3 regions of the Solibacillus sp. FSL K6-4121 genome follow, and region 1 is predicted to be linked to each of the others. Evidence: a T-box and tRNA genes for the amino acid it is inferred to sense, from the RefSeq annotation. Region 1 holds a T-box; the other regions hold tRNA genes.
The links. A T-box is a leader RNA that pairs with one kind of tRNA and senses whether it is charged. The one in region 1 lies ahead of leuS (leucine--tRNA ligase), so its partner is inferred to be a tRNA-Leu.
Positions count from the first base shown of each region.

Region 2: it encodes a tRNA-Leu, which carries the amino acid that the T-box ahead of leuS (leucine--tRNA ligase) is inferred to sense. The anticodon was not compared.
Region 3: it encodes a tRNA-Leu, which carries the amino acid that the T-box ahead of leuS (leucine--tRNA ligase) is inferred to sense. The anticodon was not compared.

Region 1 is NZ_JBBOCS010000002.1:1,698,011-1,703,559, forward strand. It holds gene MHH95_RS18215 (HD-GYP domain-containing protein) at 1-231, shown strand, start outside; gene leuS (leucine--tRNA ligase) at 276-2,690, opposite strand; T-box leader at 2,803-3,018, opposite strand; gene MHH95_RS18225 (MDR family MFS transporter) at 3,076-4,239, opposite strand; gene MHH95_RS18230 (TIGR01212 family radical SAM protein) at 4,366-5,322, shown strand; gene MHH95_RS18235 (tRNA (mnm(5)s(2)U34)-methyltransferase) at 5,319-5,549, shown strand, end outside.
Region 2 is NZ_JBBOCS010000001.1:537,809-543,357, reverse strand. It holds gene MHH95_RS02780 (Tex family protein) at 1-671, shown strand, start outside; gene MHH95_RS02775 (SprT family protein) at 748-1,215, shown strand; tRNA gene MHH95_RS02770 (tRNA-Asn) at 1,410-1,485, shown strand; tRNA gene MHH95_RS02765 (tRNA-Glu) at 1,491-1,565, shown strand; tRNA gene MHH95_RS02760 (tRNA-Asp) at 1,601-1,676, shown strand; tRNA gene MHH95_RS02755 (tRNA-Gln) at 1,682-1,756, shown strand; tRNA gene MHH95_RS02750 (tRNA-Lys) at 1,762-1,837, shown strand; tRNA gene MHH95_RS02745 (tRNA-Leu) at 1,892-1,977, shown strand; tRNA gene MHH95_RS02740 (tRNA-Arg) at 1,993-2,069, shown strand; tRNA gene MHH95_RS02735 (tRNA-Gly) at 2,091-2,164, shown strand; rRNA gene MHH95_RS02730 (16S ribosomal RNA) at 2,360-3,915, shown strand; rRNA gene MHH95_RS02725 (23S ribosomal RNA) at 4,202-5,549, shown strand, end outside.
Region 3 is NZ_JBBOCS010000001.1:968,664-974,212, forward strand. It holds rRNA gene MHH95_RS04910 (23S ribosomal RNA) at 1-1,592, shown strand, start outside; rRNA gene rrf (5S ribosomal RNA) at 1,712-1,827, shown strand; tRNA gene MHH95_RS04920 (tRNA-Val) at 1,839-1,914, shown strand; tRNA gene MHH95_RS04925 (tRNA-Thr) at 1,924-1,999, shown strand; tRNA gene MHH95_RS04930 (tRNA-Lys) at 2,006-2,081, shown strand; tRNA gene MHH95_RS04935 (tRNA-Leu) at 2,099-2,183, shown strand; tRNA gene MHH95_RS04940 (tRNA-Gly) at 2,230-2,304, shown strand; tRNA gene MHH95_RS04945 (tRNA-Leu) at 2,310-2,398, shown strand; tRNA gene MHH95_RS04950 (tRNA-Arg) at 2,416-2,492, shown strand; tRNA gene MHH95_RS04955 (tRNA-Pro) at 2,498-2,574, shown strand; tRNA gene MHH95_RS04960 (tRNA-Ala) at 2,582-2,657, shown strand; rRNA gene MHH95_RS04965 (16S ribosomal RNA) at 2,779-4,333, shown strand; tRNA gene MHH95_RS04970 (tRNA-Ile) at 4,431-4,507, shown strand; tRNA gene MHH95_RS04975 (tRNA-Ala) at 4,542-4,617, shown strand; rRNA gene MHH95_RS04980 (23S ribosomal RNA) at 4,758-5,549, shown strand, end outside.

The DNA of each region.
Region 1 (5,549 bases):
CTGGAAATGATCTTAACAAAGCTTGATACACAAAACTTTTCTAGAACCTGTATCATTACGTGCGGAAATACAGATACGCTATTACTTTCATATTTACCGAATATGTATGAAATGCCGCAAAGGAAAATTGAAAAGTATTTAATTGATTTAATAGGTGACAATAAAGACAATTTTGATTTTCATTATCTTTTGGAAAGAATCGGTGTTCCATCATCAACTATAATCCATTAAAAAAAGTCTGCTCAAAATGCGAGCAGACTTTTTTGTTTTAATATTTATTTAATAACGATATTGACTAATTTCCCTGGAATAACAATTACTTTGACAACTGTTTTTCCTTCAATGAATTCTTGTACTTTGCTATCGGCTAAAGCCACTTTTTCCAAGTCTTCTTTTGAGATATCTTTTGCTACTGTTACTTTCGCACGTACTTTACCTAATACTTGAACAACTACTTCGATTTCGTCATCTACTAGTTTTGCTTCGTCATATGTTGGCCATGTAGCATACGTAATTGTGTCTTCATGTCCTAAAATTGTCCAAAGCTCTTCCGCGATATGTGGTGCGATTGGTGATAATAGTTTGACGAACCCTTTTGCATATTCAACAGGGATCACTTCCGCTTTGTAGCAATCATTAATGAATACCATCATTTGTGAAATAGCAGTGTTGAAGCGAATACCTTCATAGTCATCTGTCACTTTTTTCACAGTTTGGTGATACACTTTTTCCAATGTTGTGTCATTAGAATCTTGAATTTTTGTTGCAAGTTTTCCTTCTTCTGTTACAAATAGACGCCAAATGCGATCTAAGAAACGACGTGCTCCGTCAAGACCGTTTGTGCTCCATGCTACAGATGCTTCTAATGGACCCATGAACATTTCGTATAAACGTAATGTATCTGCACCATGTGACTCAATAATATCGTCCGGGTTTACAACGTTCCCTTTTGATTTCGACATCTTTTCGTTACCTTCACCTAAAATCATCCCTTGGTTGAATAATTTTTGGAATGGTTCCTTCGTATGCACAACACCTAAATCGTAAAGGACTTTATGCCAGAAGCGCGCGTACAGTAAGTGAAGTACAGCATGCTCTGCACCACCGATATAAATATCAACTGGTAACCAGCGCTTTAGTAATTCAGGATCTGCAAGTGCCTGATCGTTTTTCGGATCGATATAGCGTAAGAAGTACCATGAAGAACCGGCCCATTGAGGCATTGTATTCGTTTCACGACGACCTTTTTTACCTGTTACAGGATCAACTACATTTACCCATTCTTCAATATTTGCCAGTGGTGATTCTCCTGTACCTGAAGGACGGATGTTTGTTGTTTTTGGTAATTCTAATGGCAGCTCTTCTACAGGAATTGTTGTCATTGTGCCATCTTCCCAGTGAATTACTGGGATTGGCTCGCCCCAATAACGTTGGCGGCTGAATAACCAGTCACGTAGACGGTAAGTAATTTTCTTTTCCCCTACGCCATTTTCTACTAACCAATCAATCGCTGCCTTAATGCCATCTTCTTTATTTAAGCCATTTAGGAATTCAGAGTTAATATGTGCACCATCCCCGACGAAGGCCTCGATTTCGATATCTCCACCTTCAAGTACTTGGACGATTTCTAAATTAAACTCTTTTGCGAATTCGTAGTCACGCTCATCATGTGCTGGAACAGCCATAATTGCACCTGTACCGTATGTTGACAATACATAATCTGCAATCCAGATTGGCACTTCTTTGCCGTTGATTGGATTTACTGCATATGCACCAGTGAATACACCTGTTTTTTCTTTTGCTAAATCTGTACGCTCAAGGTCAGATTTTAATGATACTTTCTCTAAGTATGCTTCTACCGTTGCACGTTGCTCTGGAGTAGTTATTTCAGCTACTAGTTTATGTTCTGGTGCCAATACACAATAAGTAGCACCGAATAAAGTATCAGGGCGTGTAGTAAATACTTCGAATCCTTTGTCTGTACCAGCCACTGTGAATTTCACTTGAGCTCCTTCAGAACGACCAATCCAGTTACGTTGCATTTCTTTAATCGATTCCGGCCAATCAACATCGACTAAATCATCAACTAGACGGTCTGCGTATTTCGTAATGCGCAGTACCCATTGTCGCATCGGACGACGTACTACAGGGTGACCACCGCGCTCAGAAAGTCCGTCGATTACTTCTTCGTTTGCAAGAACTGTACCTAAAGCTTCACACCAGTTCACGGCAACTTCATCAACATAAGCTAAATCCATTTCCACTAATTTTGTGAAAATCCATTGTGTCCATTTGTAATAAGACGGATCTGTTGTATTAATTTCACGGTCCCAGTCATAAGAGAAACCTAGTTCATTAATTTGACGTTTAAATGTTTCAATGTTTTTTGCCGTAAATTCAGCAGGGTCATTCCCCGTGTCTAATGCGTATTGCTCTGCTGGTAAACCAAATGCATCCCATCCCATTGGATGAAGAACATTATAGCCTTGCATACGTTTAAAACGAGATAAAATATCTGTCGCTGTATAGCCCTCAGGGTGTCCTACGTGTAGACCGGCACCCGATGGATATGGGAACATATCCAAAGCATAAAATTTTGGTTTATCCACTTCATTTTCCGTTTTGAATGTTTTATTTTCATCCCAAAACGCTTGCCACTTTTTCTCAATCTCTTGATGATTAAAACTCACAATAACTCCTCCTTTAAACTCATTCTTGCTGTGGTTTATGTATTGTAGGCGTATTATCCATGATTTAACAGAATATTTAAAAAATAAAAAAATCCCGTCCCATCTTATGATAAGAAGGGACGAGAGGTTATTTTTACTCCCGCGGTACCACCCAAATTAGTGACACAGCACTCAGCTTCATTTCTTAACGCGAATACACGGCCTTAGCTACTAAACATTTCACTAAAGCAAACTCCGAGGCGAGTTCAATTTGACACTTACCAGCTTCCACCATCCGCTGGCTCTCTATAAAGTGAGTCCATCTACTATTCCTCATCACAGTCAAAATTATTATTTCATTCATTTTAACTAATTCCACAGAAAAGTACAAGTAGCTGTTTTATGATTATACTTTTCTTAATACACGATCATATAGCAGACATGGAATAATTGCCAAAACTATAAGAATCGATAAAATCATCATGAGCATTTGCATGCCATATAAGTCCACCATTAAACCACCAAATACAGGTCCAATCATTCGCCCGATTGTTGTTGCACTGTTCACTAGCCCTTGATAAAAGCCTTCTTGACCTTGTGGAGCCAGCTTGTTGGCAATCATCGGGATAATCGGTGTAAAGAATACTTCCCCGAATGTTAAAATGACCATAGCCGCTGCAAACATTTTAAAATCCTGCGCAAAATAAACGACACCAAATGAGATCGACATAAGTACTAAACCTAGTGTTAATTGATGTTTTATTTTATTTTCCCAGCGTGTGACAAGCGGTTTAATAATTGGCTGGATCGCCACTATCATAAAACCATTGATTGTCCAAAGCAAACTATATTGGGACAAGCTCATCCCCAATCCTTGCGTATATGAAGAAATCGTTGCACTCCACTGTGAGTAGCTTAACCAACATACTACGAGAGATATACTTAAAATCCCTATAGCGATTATAGGTGCTTTATTTCTTTGTTTGCCTTCATCACTCGATAAGGACTTCGTTGTGATCCTATTGTTATCAAAACGCTTGTACGTAGTTATGACAAGAACGAAAAATAGTGCATAGAAAAATAAATTCGCACTAAACACATAATCAAACTTTATATCCGCGACTAATCCTGCTAACGCTGGTCCAATGGCAACTCCAACGTTATTTGCCAAGAAAATCGCATTAAAGGCTCTGCGTCCTCCCTCAGGCCAGGCACTTCCTGCAATGGCGTAAATAGCCGGATACACTATTCCCCCGCTAAAGCCCATCATCGCCAAAAATATAATGTATTGTGGCCAATCATGCCAAATAGTGAGAAGCGAAATTGAAAATAAATTAAGTACTACTCCTATCAAAATTGCTTTATAGCCACCTAATCTATCGAATAAATATCCACCTACTAGATTCCCAAAAACACCCGCCAATGAATTGAGCATCAGAACAATGCCCGCTGTAGTCAATGATTTTCCTAAATGATCATGAATATAGATACTATTTAAAGGCCATAAAAATGAATTCCCGACCGTATTTACGAATGTGCCAATAATTAAAAACCAGACTTGTTTCGGCACTGAATTTCCTCCTTCAACATTTGCTCAAATAACAAGTGTATTCTTTCGCATAAAAATGTACAAGAAAAAAATTTTCTATTAGGTTCTGTCCATGTTAGAATAATACGTTAGAGGAGTGAACAACGAATGACTGAAACAAATTTTCCTTTCCCTTCCGACGGGAAACGTTATTATACATGGAATCGCTATTTACGAAATGAATTTGGAAAGAAAGTATATAAAGTCGCATTAGATGCTGGCTTCGATTGCCCAAACCGTGACGGTACGGTCGCTTTTGGTGGCTGTACGTTTTGTTCTGCTGCAGGTTCAGGTGACTTTGCAGGTAGTAAAGTAGATCCGATCCCTGTACAATTCGAAAAAATCAAAGCTAAAATGGAGAACAAATGGAAAGACGGCTTAACGATGGCGTACTTCCAAGCGTACACAAATACACATGCCCCACTTGAAGTATTAAAAGAGAAGTTCGAAGCAGCACTTGCCTGTGAAGGAGTAATGGGTATTTCTATCGCAACACGTCCCGATTGCCTGCCAGATGATGTCGTAGAATATTTGGCTGAATTAAATGAGCGCACTTATTTATGGGTAGAGCTAGGATTACAGACAGTCCATGAAAAAACAGCCAACTTAATTAACCGCGCACATGATTATGCGACATATGTGGAGGGTCTTAATAAACTGCGTAAGCACGGCATACGTGTCGTAACACATATTATTAACGGATTGCCTTTAGAGGATTACGATATGATGATGGAAACAGCAAGTGAAGTGGCTAAACTAGATGTACAAGGTATCAAAATCCATCTGCTCCATCTTTTAAAAGGGACACCTCTTGTGAAACAATACGAAAAAGGTATGCTGGAGTTTATGGAAAAAGATGCATATGTTCAGCTTGTAGCAGATCAGCTTGAAATTCTTCCACCTGAAATGATTGTCCACCGTATAACAGGCGATGGTCCGATTGATTTAATGATTGGTCCAATGTGGTCTGTAAACAAATGGGAAGTACTTAATGGAATCGATGCAGAGTTGGAAAGACGTGGCTCGTATCAAGGAAAGTACTATAAGGCGGAAATTGCAAAATGATATTAGAACGTGTTATTCAATATGCTCAAACTTTATTGAAAAAATCGGTCTCAGAAGGTGAAATTGCCGTAGACGCAACAGCAGGTAATGGACATGACACACTTTTTTTAGCAAACCTTGTAGGGGACAATGGCTATGTGTATGCGTTTGATGTGCAAAAGGAAGCGGTTGATGCCACACTACACCGTCTACTCGACAACGCACTTGAGCACCGGGCAATTGTGTTA
Region 2 (5,549 bases), on a different contig from region 1:
TATCAGGGCTATCCAAAACAGTGGCTGAAAATATTGTAGCTATGCGAAGTGAAAATGGATCATTCTCTTCACGGACACAGCTTAAAAAGATACCGCGTTTAGGTGCCAAAACCTATGAGCAAGCAATTGGCTTTTTACGTATTTCAGAAGCAAAAAACCCATTGGATGCAACCGGCATTCACCCAGAGAGCTATAAATTGGCTGAAGCAATATTGGAGGCAGCGGGGGTAACAAAAAAAGATGTAGGTACGCAAAAGGCAGAAGAGGCTATTAATAAATTAAGTTTATCGACATTAAGTGAAACACTAAATGTCGGAGAAGTAACCTTGAAGGACATTATTGATACTTTAATAAAGCCAACCCGTGATCCTCGAGATGCATTTCCACAGCCTTTACTAAAAACGGATGTATTGCAGATGGATGATTTACAAGTAGGAATGGAATTGCAAGGAACTGTTCGAAATGTTGTGGATTTCGGAGCGTTTGTGGATATTGGTGTAAAACAAGACGGTCTAGTTCACATATCTAAATTGCAGAAGGGCCGGGTAAAGCATCCGTTAGATGTCGTATCATTAGGTGACATTGTGACGGTATGGGTAGAAAAGGTAGAAGCAAGTAAAGGGCGTATTTCATTAACGATGCTCTCACCGGAAAATCAACTAAACGTGTAAAGTAAATAAATATCAATTATAATAAAAAGCGCATAAATTAATATGTGCTTTTTTATTATGTGTGGGGAGGTAGCGTATGACAGATGAACAACTTCAAGAACTTGTAGAACAGTTATCTAATGAATATTTTAACCGACCTTTTGTTCATAAAGCGTATTTTAATAGTCGTTTAAAAACAACGGGTGGACGGTATTTATTAAGTAGTCATAATATAGAGCTCAATAAAAAGCTTTATGATCATTTCGGTTTACAAGAGCTCAAGGGGATTATCTTACATGAACTTTGCCATTATCATTTACATATTTTAGGAATGGGCTATAAGCATCGAGATGCGGATTTCCGAAATTTATTGAAAAAGGTCGGAGCGCCAAGATTTTGTTCTACAATAGAGCAGCCAAATAAACCTCTAAAGAAAAAGGCAATTCATATGTATAGTTGTGTAAATTGTGGGCAGATTTATAAAAGGAAAAAAAAGATGGATGTAAAAAAGTACTCTTGTAGCATTTGCCGAGGGAAAATTAAATTTTTGCGAAGTGAACTTTAACTTAATAAGATGTTTAGATAGTAGAAGATAAAGGAAAAGATTAATTGTGAGCTTTTCAGATGAATATGTTTTTTTGTATATATAATAGGAAATAAATTATTTTTAAAAAAAATTATTAAAAAGTGTTGACGAAACTTATTTCGATATCTATAATAGTAAAAGTCGACAAGATGATGTCGCTAAGAAGTTATTATTCCGAAGTAGCTCAGTTGGTAGAGCATCCGGCTGTTAACCGGCAGGTCGCAGGTTCGAGTCCTGCCTTCGGAGCCATTGTAGGCCCGTTGGTCAAGTGGTTAAGACACCGCCCTTTCACGGCGGTAACACGGGTTCGAATCCCGTACGGGTCACCACTTTTAATTTCATATTATAATTATAGTTTACTTATGGTCCCGTGGTGTAGCGGTTAACATGCCTGCCTGTCACGCAGGAGATCGCCGGTTCGATCCCGGTCGGGACCGCCATTTATTGGGGTATAGCCAAGCGGTAAGGCAACGGATTTTGATTCCGTCATGCCCTGGTTCGAATCCAGGTACCCCAGCCATTTTGGAGCCATTAGCTCAGTTGGTAGAGCATCTGACTTTTAATCAGAGGGTCGAAGGTTCGAGTCCTTCATGGCTCACCAGTTTTCATATTGACAAATTATTTTAAAGATGTATAATAATTAAAGTCGAATGAAGCGGTCGTGGCGGAATGGCAGACGCGCTAGGTTGAGGGCCTAGTGGGGGCAACCCCGTGGAGGTTCAAGTCCTCTCGGCCGCACCAAGTAACTTTTAACTTGCGCCCGTAGCTCAATTGGATAGAGCGTCTGACTACGGATCAGAAGGTTATGGGTTCGACTCCTGTCGGGCGCGCCAAAAAACATAAAATAATAAAATGCGGGTGTAGTTTAGTGGTAAAACCTCAGCCTTCCAAGCTGATGTTGTCGGTTCGATTCCGATCACCCGCTCCAGTTTTTTTAAAAAACTGTTGACATTCACAAAAGGATGTTGTATGATATAAAAGTTGTCGCTAACGACAATACAATGAACCTTGAAAACTGAACAAGCAACGTTAAGGAAACAAGCTTCTTAAATGAAGCAAACAATAGATTTTAACTTTTAATTAAGTTAAATCGCTAGCAAAGCAAATGAGCTTTCAAACTACTTTTATGGAGAGTTTGATCCTGGCTCAGGACGAACGCTGGCGGCGTGCCTAATACATGCAAGTCGAGCGGACGAATTTTTGGTGCTTGCACCGAATTTTCGTTAGCGGCGGACGGGTGAGTAACACGTGGGTAACCTACCTTGTAGATTGGGATAACTCCGGGAAACCGGGGCTAATACCGAATAATACTTTTAAACACATGTTTGGAAGTTGAAAGACGGTTTTGCTGTCACTATAAGATGGACCCGCGGCGCATTAGCTAGTTGGTGAGGTAACGGCTCACCAAGGCAACGATGCGTAGCCGACCTGAGAGGGTGATCGGCCACACTGGGACTGAGACACGGCCCAGACTCCTACGGGAGGCAGCAGTAGGGAATCTTCCACAATGGACGAAAGTCTGATGGAGCAACGCCGCGTGAGTGAAGAAGGATTTCGGTTCGTAAAACTCTGTTGCAAGGGAAGAACAAGTAGCGTAGTAACTGGCGCTACCTTGACGGTACCTTGTTAGAAAGCCACGGCTAACTACGTGCCAGCAGCCGCGGTAATACGTAGGTGGCAAGCGTTGTCCGGAATTATTGGGCGTAAAGCGCGCGCAGGTGGTTCCTTAAGTCTGATGTGAAAGCCCCCGGCTCAACCGGGGAGGGTCATTGGAAACTGGGGAACTTGAGTGCAGAAGAGGATAGTGGAATTCCAAGTGTAGCGGTGAAATGCGTAGAGATTTGGAGGAACACCAGTGGCGAAGGCGACTGTCTGGTCTGTAACTGACACTGAGGCGCGAAAGCGTGGGGAGCAAACAGGATTAGATACCCTGGTAGTCCACGCCGTAAACGATGAGTGCTAAGTGTTGGGGGGTTTCCGCCCCTCAGTGCTGCAGCTAACGCATTAAGCACTCCGCCTGGGGAGTACGGTCGCAAGACTGAAACTCAAAGGAATTGACGGGGGCCCGCACAAGCGGTGGAGCATGTGGTTTAATTCGAAGCAACGCGAAGAACCTTACCAGGTCTTGACATCCCGGTGACCACTATGGAGACATAGTTTCCCCTTCGGGGGCAACGGTGACAGGTGGTGCATGGTTGTCGTCAGCTCGTGTCGTGAGATGTTGGGTTAAGTCCCGCAACGAGCGCAACCCTTATTCTTAGTTGCCATCATTCAGTTGGGCACTCTAAGGAGACTGCCGGTGATAAACCGGAGGAAGGTGGGGATGACGTCAAATCATCATGCCCCTTATGACCTGGGCTACACACGTGCTACAATGGACGATACAAACGGTTGCCAACCCGCGAGGGGGAGCTAATCCGATAAAATCGTTCTCAGTTCGGATTGTAGGCTGCAACTCGCCTACATGAAGCCGGAATCGCTAGTAATCGCGGATCAGCATGCCGCGGTGAATACGTTCCCGGGCCTTGTACACACCGCCCGTCACACCACGAGAGTTTGTAACACCCGAAGTCGGTGAGGTAACCTTTATGGAGCCAGCCGCCGAAGGTGGGATAGATGATTGGGGTGAAGTCGTAACAAGGTAGCCGTATCGGAAGGTGCGGCTGGATCACCTCCTTTCTAAGGATTATTTCGGAATCATTCCCTCGGGGAATGAAACATTAACGTTTGCTGTTCAGTTTTGAAGGTTCATTCTTAATTGAATGGAATACTTCAAAACACTTGCTCCTGCGGTTACTCGTCGCAAATATGCGAAGAAGTAAGACAGGAAGCATATTCGTTCTTTGAAAACTGGATAAAACGACATTGAAAGCAATAAAACAAATTTCTATTTTATAGAAATGTAACAAGTCAAGCAATTGACGTGTAAACTTAAATCTTGGATTTTATCCAAGTGTTAACTTTTGGTTAAGTTAATAAGGGCGCACGGTGGATGCCTTGGCACTAGGAGTCGATGAAGGACGGCACTAACACCGATATGCCTCGGGGAGCTGTAAGTAAGCTTTGATCCGGGGATTTCCGAATGGGGGAACCCACTATCTTTAATCGGATAGTATCTACACGTGAATACATAGCGTGATGAGGACAGACGCAGGGAACTGAAACATCTAAGTACCTGCAGGAACAGAAAGAAAATTCGATTCCCTGAGTAGCGGCGAGCGAAACGGGAAGAGCCCAAACCAAAGAGCTTGCTCTTTGGGGTTGTAGGACACTCTATACGGAGTTACAAAAGAATGAGTTAGACGAAGCGACTTGGAAAGGTCCGCGAAACAAGGTAAAAGCCCTGTAGTCAAAAGTTCATTCCCTCCAGAGTGTATCCTGAGTACGGCGGAACACGTGAAATTCCGTCGGAATCCGGGAGGACCATCTCCCAAGGCTAAATACTACCTAGTGACCGATAGTGAACCAGTACCGTGAGGGAAAGGTGAAAAGCACCCCGGAAGGGGAGTGAAATAGATCCTGAAACCGTGTGCCTACAAGTAGTTAGAGCCCGTTAATGGGTGATAGCGTGCCTTTTGTAGAATGAACCGGCGAGTTACGATTACGTGCGAGGTTAAGTTGAGAAGACGGAGCCGCAGCGAAAGCGAGTCTGAATAGGGCGAATTAGTACGTGGTCGTAGACCCGAAACCAGGTGATCTACCCATGTCCAGGGTGAAGGTGAGGTAACACTCACTGGAGGCCCGAACCCACGCACGTTGAAAAGTGCGGGGATGAGGTGTGGGTAGCGGAGAAATTCCAATCGAACCTGGAGATAGCTGGTTCTCTCCGAAATAGCTTTAGGGCTAGCCTCGTGATTGAGAATACCGGAGGTAGAGCACTGTTTGGACTAGGGGGGCATCTCGCTTTACCGAATTCAGACAAACTCCGAATGCCGGATATTTATACACGGGAGTCAGACTGCGAGTGATAAGATCCGTAGTCAAGAGGGAAACAGCCCAGACCACCAGCTAAGGTCCCCAAGTAATCGTTAAGTGGAAAAGGATGTGGCGTTGCTTAGACAACCAGGATGTTGGCTTAGAAGCAGCCATCATTTAAAGAGTGCGTAATAGCTCACTGGTCGAGTGACGCTGCGCCGAAAATGTATCGGGGCTAAACGATTCACCGAAGCTGTGGATGCATACTTTGAGTATGCGTGGTAGGAGAGCGTTCTAATAGCGTTGAAGTCAGACCGGAAGGACTGGTGGAGCGATTAGAAGTGAGAATGCCGGTATGAGTAGCGAAACATGGGTGAGAATCCCATGCACCGTATGAC
Region 3 (5,549 bases), on a different contig from region 1:
CACCGTATGACTAAGGTTTCCTGAGGAAGGCTCGTCCGCTCAGGGTTAGTCGGGACCTAAGCCGAGGCCGATAGGCGTAGGCGATGGACAACAGGTTGATATTCCTGTACCACCTCCTCACCGTTTGAGAAATGGGGGGACGCAGTAGGATAGGGTAAGCACGCCGTTGGTTGCGCGTGTTCAAGCAGTAAGGCGTGTATGTAGGCAAATCCGCATACTATAACGTTGAGCTGTGATGACGAGCTCTTTAGAGCGAAGTTCCTGATTTCACACTGCCAAGAAAAGCCTCTATCGAGGTGAGAGGTGCCCGTACCGCAAACCGACACAGGTAGTCGAGGAGAGAATCCTAAGGTGTGCGAGAGAACTCTCGTTAAGGAACTCGGCAAAATGACCCCGTAACTTCGGGAGAAGGGGTGCTTCTTTGGGTGCATAGCCTAGAGAAGCCGCAGTGAATAGGCCCAGGCGACTGTTTAGCAAAAACACAGGTCTCTGCAAAACCGTAAGGTGACGTATAGGGGCTGACGCCTGCCCGGTGCTGGAAGGTTAAGAGGAGCGGTTAGCGCAAGCGAAGCTGTGAATTGAAGCCCCAGTAAACGGCGGCCGTAACTATAACGGTCCTAAGGTAGCGAAATTCCTTGTCGGGTAAGTTCCGACCCGCACGAAAGGCGTAACGATCTGGGCACTGTCTCAACGAGAGACTCGGTGAAATTATAGTACCTGTGAAGATGCAGGTTACCCGCGACAGGACGGAAAGACCCCGTGGAGCTTTACTGTAGCCTGATATTGAATTTTGGTACAACTTGTACAGGATAGGTAGGAGCCAGAGATCCCGGAGCGCCAGCTTCGGAGGAGGCGTCGGTGGGATACTACCCTGGTTGTATTGAACTTCTAACCCATGCCCCTTAGCGGGGTAGGAGACAGTGTCAGGCGGACAGTTTGACTGGGGCGGTCGCCTCCTAAAGAGTAACGGAGGCGCCCAAAGGTTCCCTCAGAATGGTTGGAAATCATTCGAAGAGTGTAAAGGCATAAGGGAGCTTGACTGCGAGACCTACAAGTCGAGCAGGGTCGAAAGACGGGCTTAGTGATCCGGTGGTTCCGCATGGAAGGGCCATCGCTCAACGGATAAAAGCTACCCCGGGGATAACAGGCTTATCTCCCCCAAGAGTCCACATCGACGGGGAGGTTTGGCACCTCGATGTCGGCTCATCGCATCCTGGGGCTGTAGTCGGTCCCAAGGGTTGGGCTGTTCGCCCATTAAAGCGGTACGCGAGCTGGGTTCAGAACGTCGTGAGACAGTTCGGTCCCTATCCGTCGTGGGCGTAGGAAATTTGAGAGGAGCTGTCCTTAGTACGAGAGGACCGGGATGGACACACCGCTGGTGTACCAGTTGTCTTGCCAAAGGCATCGCTGGGTAGCTATGTGTGGACGGGATAAGTGCTGAAAGCATCTAAGCATGAAGCCCCCCTCAAGATGAGATTTCCCATTACGCAAGTAAGTAAGACCCCTGAAAGACGATCAGGTAGATAGGTTCGAGGTGGAAGTGCGGTGACGCATGTAGCTGACGAATACTAATCGGTCGAGGACTTAACCACATTTTATTGCACAATTCAATGAAACGTTTATCCAGTTTTGAAAGAACGATAAATTATAAAAAATGCTTGACCTTCGAGTAAAGTATGATATAATGAATCTTGTCTTTTTAAAAAAATAGTCTAGTGATGATGGCAAAGAGGTCACACCCGTTCCCATACCGAACACGGAAGTTAAGCTCTTTAGCGCCGATGGTAGTTGGGGGCTTCCCCCTGTGAGAGTAGGACGTCGCTAGGCTTTTATACCCAGGAGGATTAGCTCAGCTGGGAGAGCACCTGCCTTACAAGCAGGGGGTCGGCGGTTCGAGCCCGTCATCCTCCACCATTTCTAAATGCCGGTGTAGCTCAGTTGGTAGAGCAACTGACTTGTAATCAGTAGGTCGAGGGTTCGACTCCTTTCGCCGGCACCATTTAGAGAGCCATTAGCTCAGTTGGTAGAGCATCTGACTTTTAATCAGAGGGTCGAAGGTTCGAGTCCTTCATGGCTCACCAGTTTTATATTGTCTGCTGCGGGTGTGGCGGAATTGGCAGACGCACTAGACTTAGGATCTAGCGCCGCAAGGCGTGGGGGTTCGACTCCCTTCACCCGCACCATTTTAATTTTATATACTGTCAGAGTAAAAAATATCTTATGCATTTTGCGGAAGTAGTTCAGTGGTAGAACACCACCTTGCCAAGGTGGGGGTCGCGAGTTCGAACCTCGTCTTCCGCTCCAAAAATGCCGGGGTGGCGGAACTGGCAGACGCACAGGACTTAAAATCCTGCGGTGAGTGATCACCGTGCCGGTTCGATTCCGGCCCTCGGCACCATCTTTACTTTATATTTTGCGCCCGTAGCTCAATTGGATAGAGCGTCTGACTACGGATCAGAAGGTTGTGGGTTCGACTCCTGCCGGGCGCGCCATATTTCGGAATGTAGCTCAGCTTGGTAGAGCACTTGGTTTGGGACCAAGGGGTCGTAGGTTCGAATCCTGTCATTCCGACCATTATTTAGGGGCCTTAGCTCAGCTGGGAGAGCGCCTGCCTTGCACGCAGGAGGTCAGCGGTTCGATCCCGCTAGGCTCCACCATGAACCTTGAAAACTGAACAAGCAACGTTAATGAAACAAGCTTCTTAAATGAAGCAAACAATAGATTTCAACTTTTAATTAAGTTGAATCGCTAGCAGAGCAAATGAGCTTTCAAACTACTTTTATGGAGAGTTTGATCCTGGCTCAGGACGAACGCTGGCGGCGTGCCTAATACATGCAAGTCGAGCGGATGATGAGAGAAGCTTGCTTCTCTCTGATTTAGCGGCGGACGGGTGAGTAACACGTGGGTAACCTACCTTATAGATTGGGATAACTCCGGGAAACCGGGGCTAATACCGAATAATACTTTTAAACACATGTTTGAAAGTTGAAAGACGGTTTCGGCTGTCACTATAAGATGGACCCGCGGCGCATTAGCTAGTTGGTGAGGTAACGGCTCACCAAGGCAACGATGCGTAGCCGACCTGAGAGGGTGATCGGCCACACTGGGACTGAGACACGGCCCAGACTCCTACGGGAGGCAGCAGTAGGGAATCTTCCACAATGGACGAAAGTCTGATGGAGCAACGCCGCGTGAGTGAAGAAGGATTTCGGTTCGTAAAACTCTGTTGCAAGGGAAGAACAAGTAGCGTAGTAACTGGCGCTACCTTGACGGTACCTTGTTAGAAAGCCACGGCTAACTACGTGCCAGCAGCCGCGGTAATACGTAGGTGGCAAGCGTTGTCCGGAATTATTGGGCGTAAAGCGCGCGCAGGTGGTTCCTTAAGTCTGATGTGAAAGCCCCCGGCTCAACCGGGGAGGGTCATTGGAAACTGGGGAACTTGAGTGCAGAAGAGGATAGTGGAATTCCAAGTGTAGCGGTGAAATGCGTAGAGATTTGGAGGAACACCAGTGGCGAAGGCGACTGTCTGGTCTGTAACTGACACTGAGGCGCGAAAGCGTGGGGAGCAAACAGGATTAGATACCCTGGTAGTCCACGCCGTAAACGATGAGTGCTAAGTGTTGGGGGGTTTCCGCCCCTCAGTGCTGCAGCTAACGCATTAAGCACTCCGCCTGGGGAGTACGGTCGCAAGACTGAAACTCAAAGGAATTGACGGGGGCCCGCACAAGCGGTGGAGCATGTGGTTTAATTCGAAGCAACGCGAAGAACCTTACCAGGTCTTGACATCCCGGTGACCACTATGGAGACATAGTTTCCCCTTCGGGGGCAACGGTGACAGGTGGTGCATGGTTGTCGTCAGCTCGTGTCGTGAGATGTTGGGTTAAGTCCCGCAACGAGCGCAACCCTTATTCTTAGTTGCCATCATTCAGTTGGGCACTCTAAGGAGACTGCCGGTGATAAACCGGAGGAAGGTGGGGATGACGTCAAATCATCATGCCCCTTATGACCTGGGCTACACACGTGCTACAATGGACGATACAAACGGTTGCCAACCCGCGAGGGGGAGCTAATCCGATAAAATCGTTCTCAGTTCGGATTGTAGGCTGCAACTCGCCTACATGAAGCCGGAATCGCTAGTAATCGCGGATCAGCATGCCGCGGTGAATACGTTCCCGGGCCTTGTACACACCGCCCGTCACACCACGAGAGTTTGTAACACCCGAAGTCGGTGAGGTAACCTTTATGGAGCCAGCCGCCGAAGGTGGGATAGATGATTGGGGTGAAGTCGTAACAAGGTAGCCGTATCGGAAGGTGCGGCTGGATCACCTCCTTTCTAAGGATTATTTCGGAATCATTCTCATGGAGAATGAAACATTAACGGTTGCTGTTCAGTTTTGAAGGTTTATGAATGAATTTTATAACTTCTAAGAGGGCCTATAGCTCAGCTGGTTAGAGCGCACGCCTGATAAGCGTGAGGTCGATGGTTCGAGTCCATTTAGGCCCACCATATAAATTCTTTATATACCTCTTAATAAAACATTGGGGCCTTAGCTCAGCTGGGAGAGCGCCTGCCTTGCACGCAGGAGGTCAGCGGTTCGATCCCGCTAGGCTCCACCAATTTTATTTTTTCGTTCTTTGAAAACTGGATAAAACGACATTGATAGCAATAAAACAAATTTCTATTTTATAGAAATGTAACAAGTCAAGCAATTGACGTGTAAACTTAAATCTTGGATTTTATCCAAGTGTTAACTTTTGGTTAAGTTAATAAGGGCGCACGGTGGATGCCTTGGCACTAGGAGTCGATGAAGGACGGCACTAACACCGATATGCCTCGGGGAGCTGTAAGTAAGCTTTGATCCGGGGATTTCCGAATGGGGGAACCCACTATCTTTAATCGGATAGTATCTACACGTGAATACATAGCGTGATGAGGACAGACGCAGGGAACTGAAACATCTAAGTACCTGCAGGAACAGAAAGAAAATTCGATTCCCTGAGTAGCGGCGAGCGAAACGGGAAGAGCCCAAACCAAAGAGCTTGCTCTTTGGGGTTGTAGGACACTCTATACGGAGTTACAAAAGAATGAGTTAGACGAAGCGACTTGGAAAGGTCCGCGAAACAAGGTAAAAGCCCTGTAGTCAAAAGTTCATTCCCTCCAGAGTGTATCCTGAGTACGGCGGAACACGTGAAATTCCGTCGGAATCCGGGAGGACCATCTCCCAAGGCTAAATACTACCTAGTGACCGATAGTGAACCAGTACCGTGAGGGAAAGGTGAAAAGCACCCCGGAAGGGGAGTGAAATAGATCCTGAAACCGTGTGCCTACAAGTAGTTAGAGCCCGTTAATGGGTGATAGCGTGCCTTTTGTAGAATGAACCGGCGAGTTACGATTACGTGCGAGGTTAAGTTGAGAAGACGGAGCCGCAGCGAAAGCGAGTCTGAATAGGGCGAATTAGTACGTGGTCGTAGACCCGAAACCAGGTGATCTACCCATGTCCAGGGTGAAGGTGAGGTAACACTCACTGGAGGCCCGAACCCACGCACGT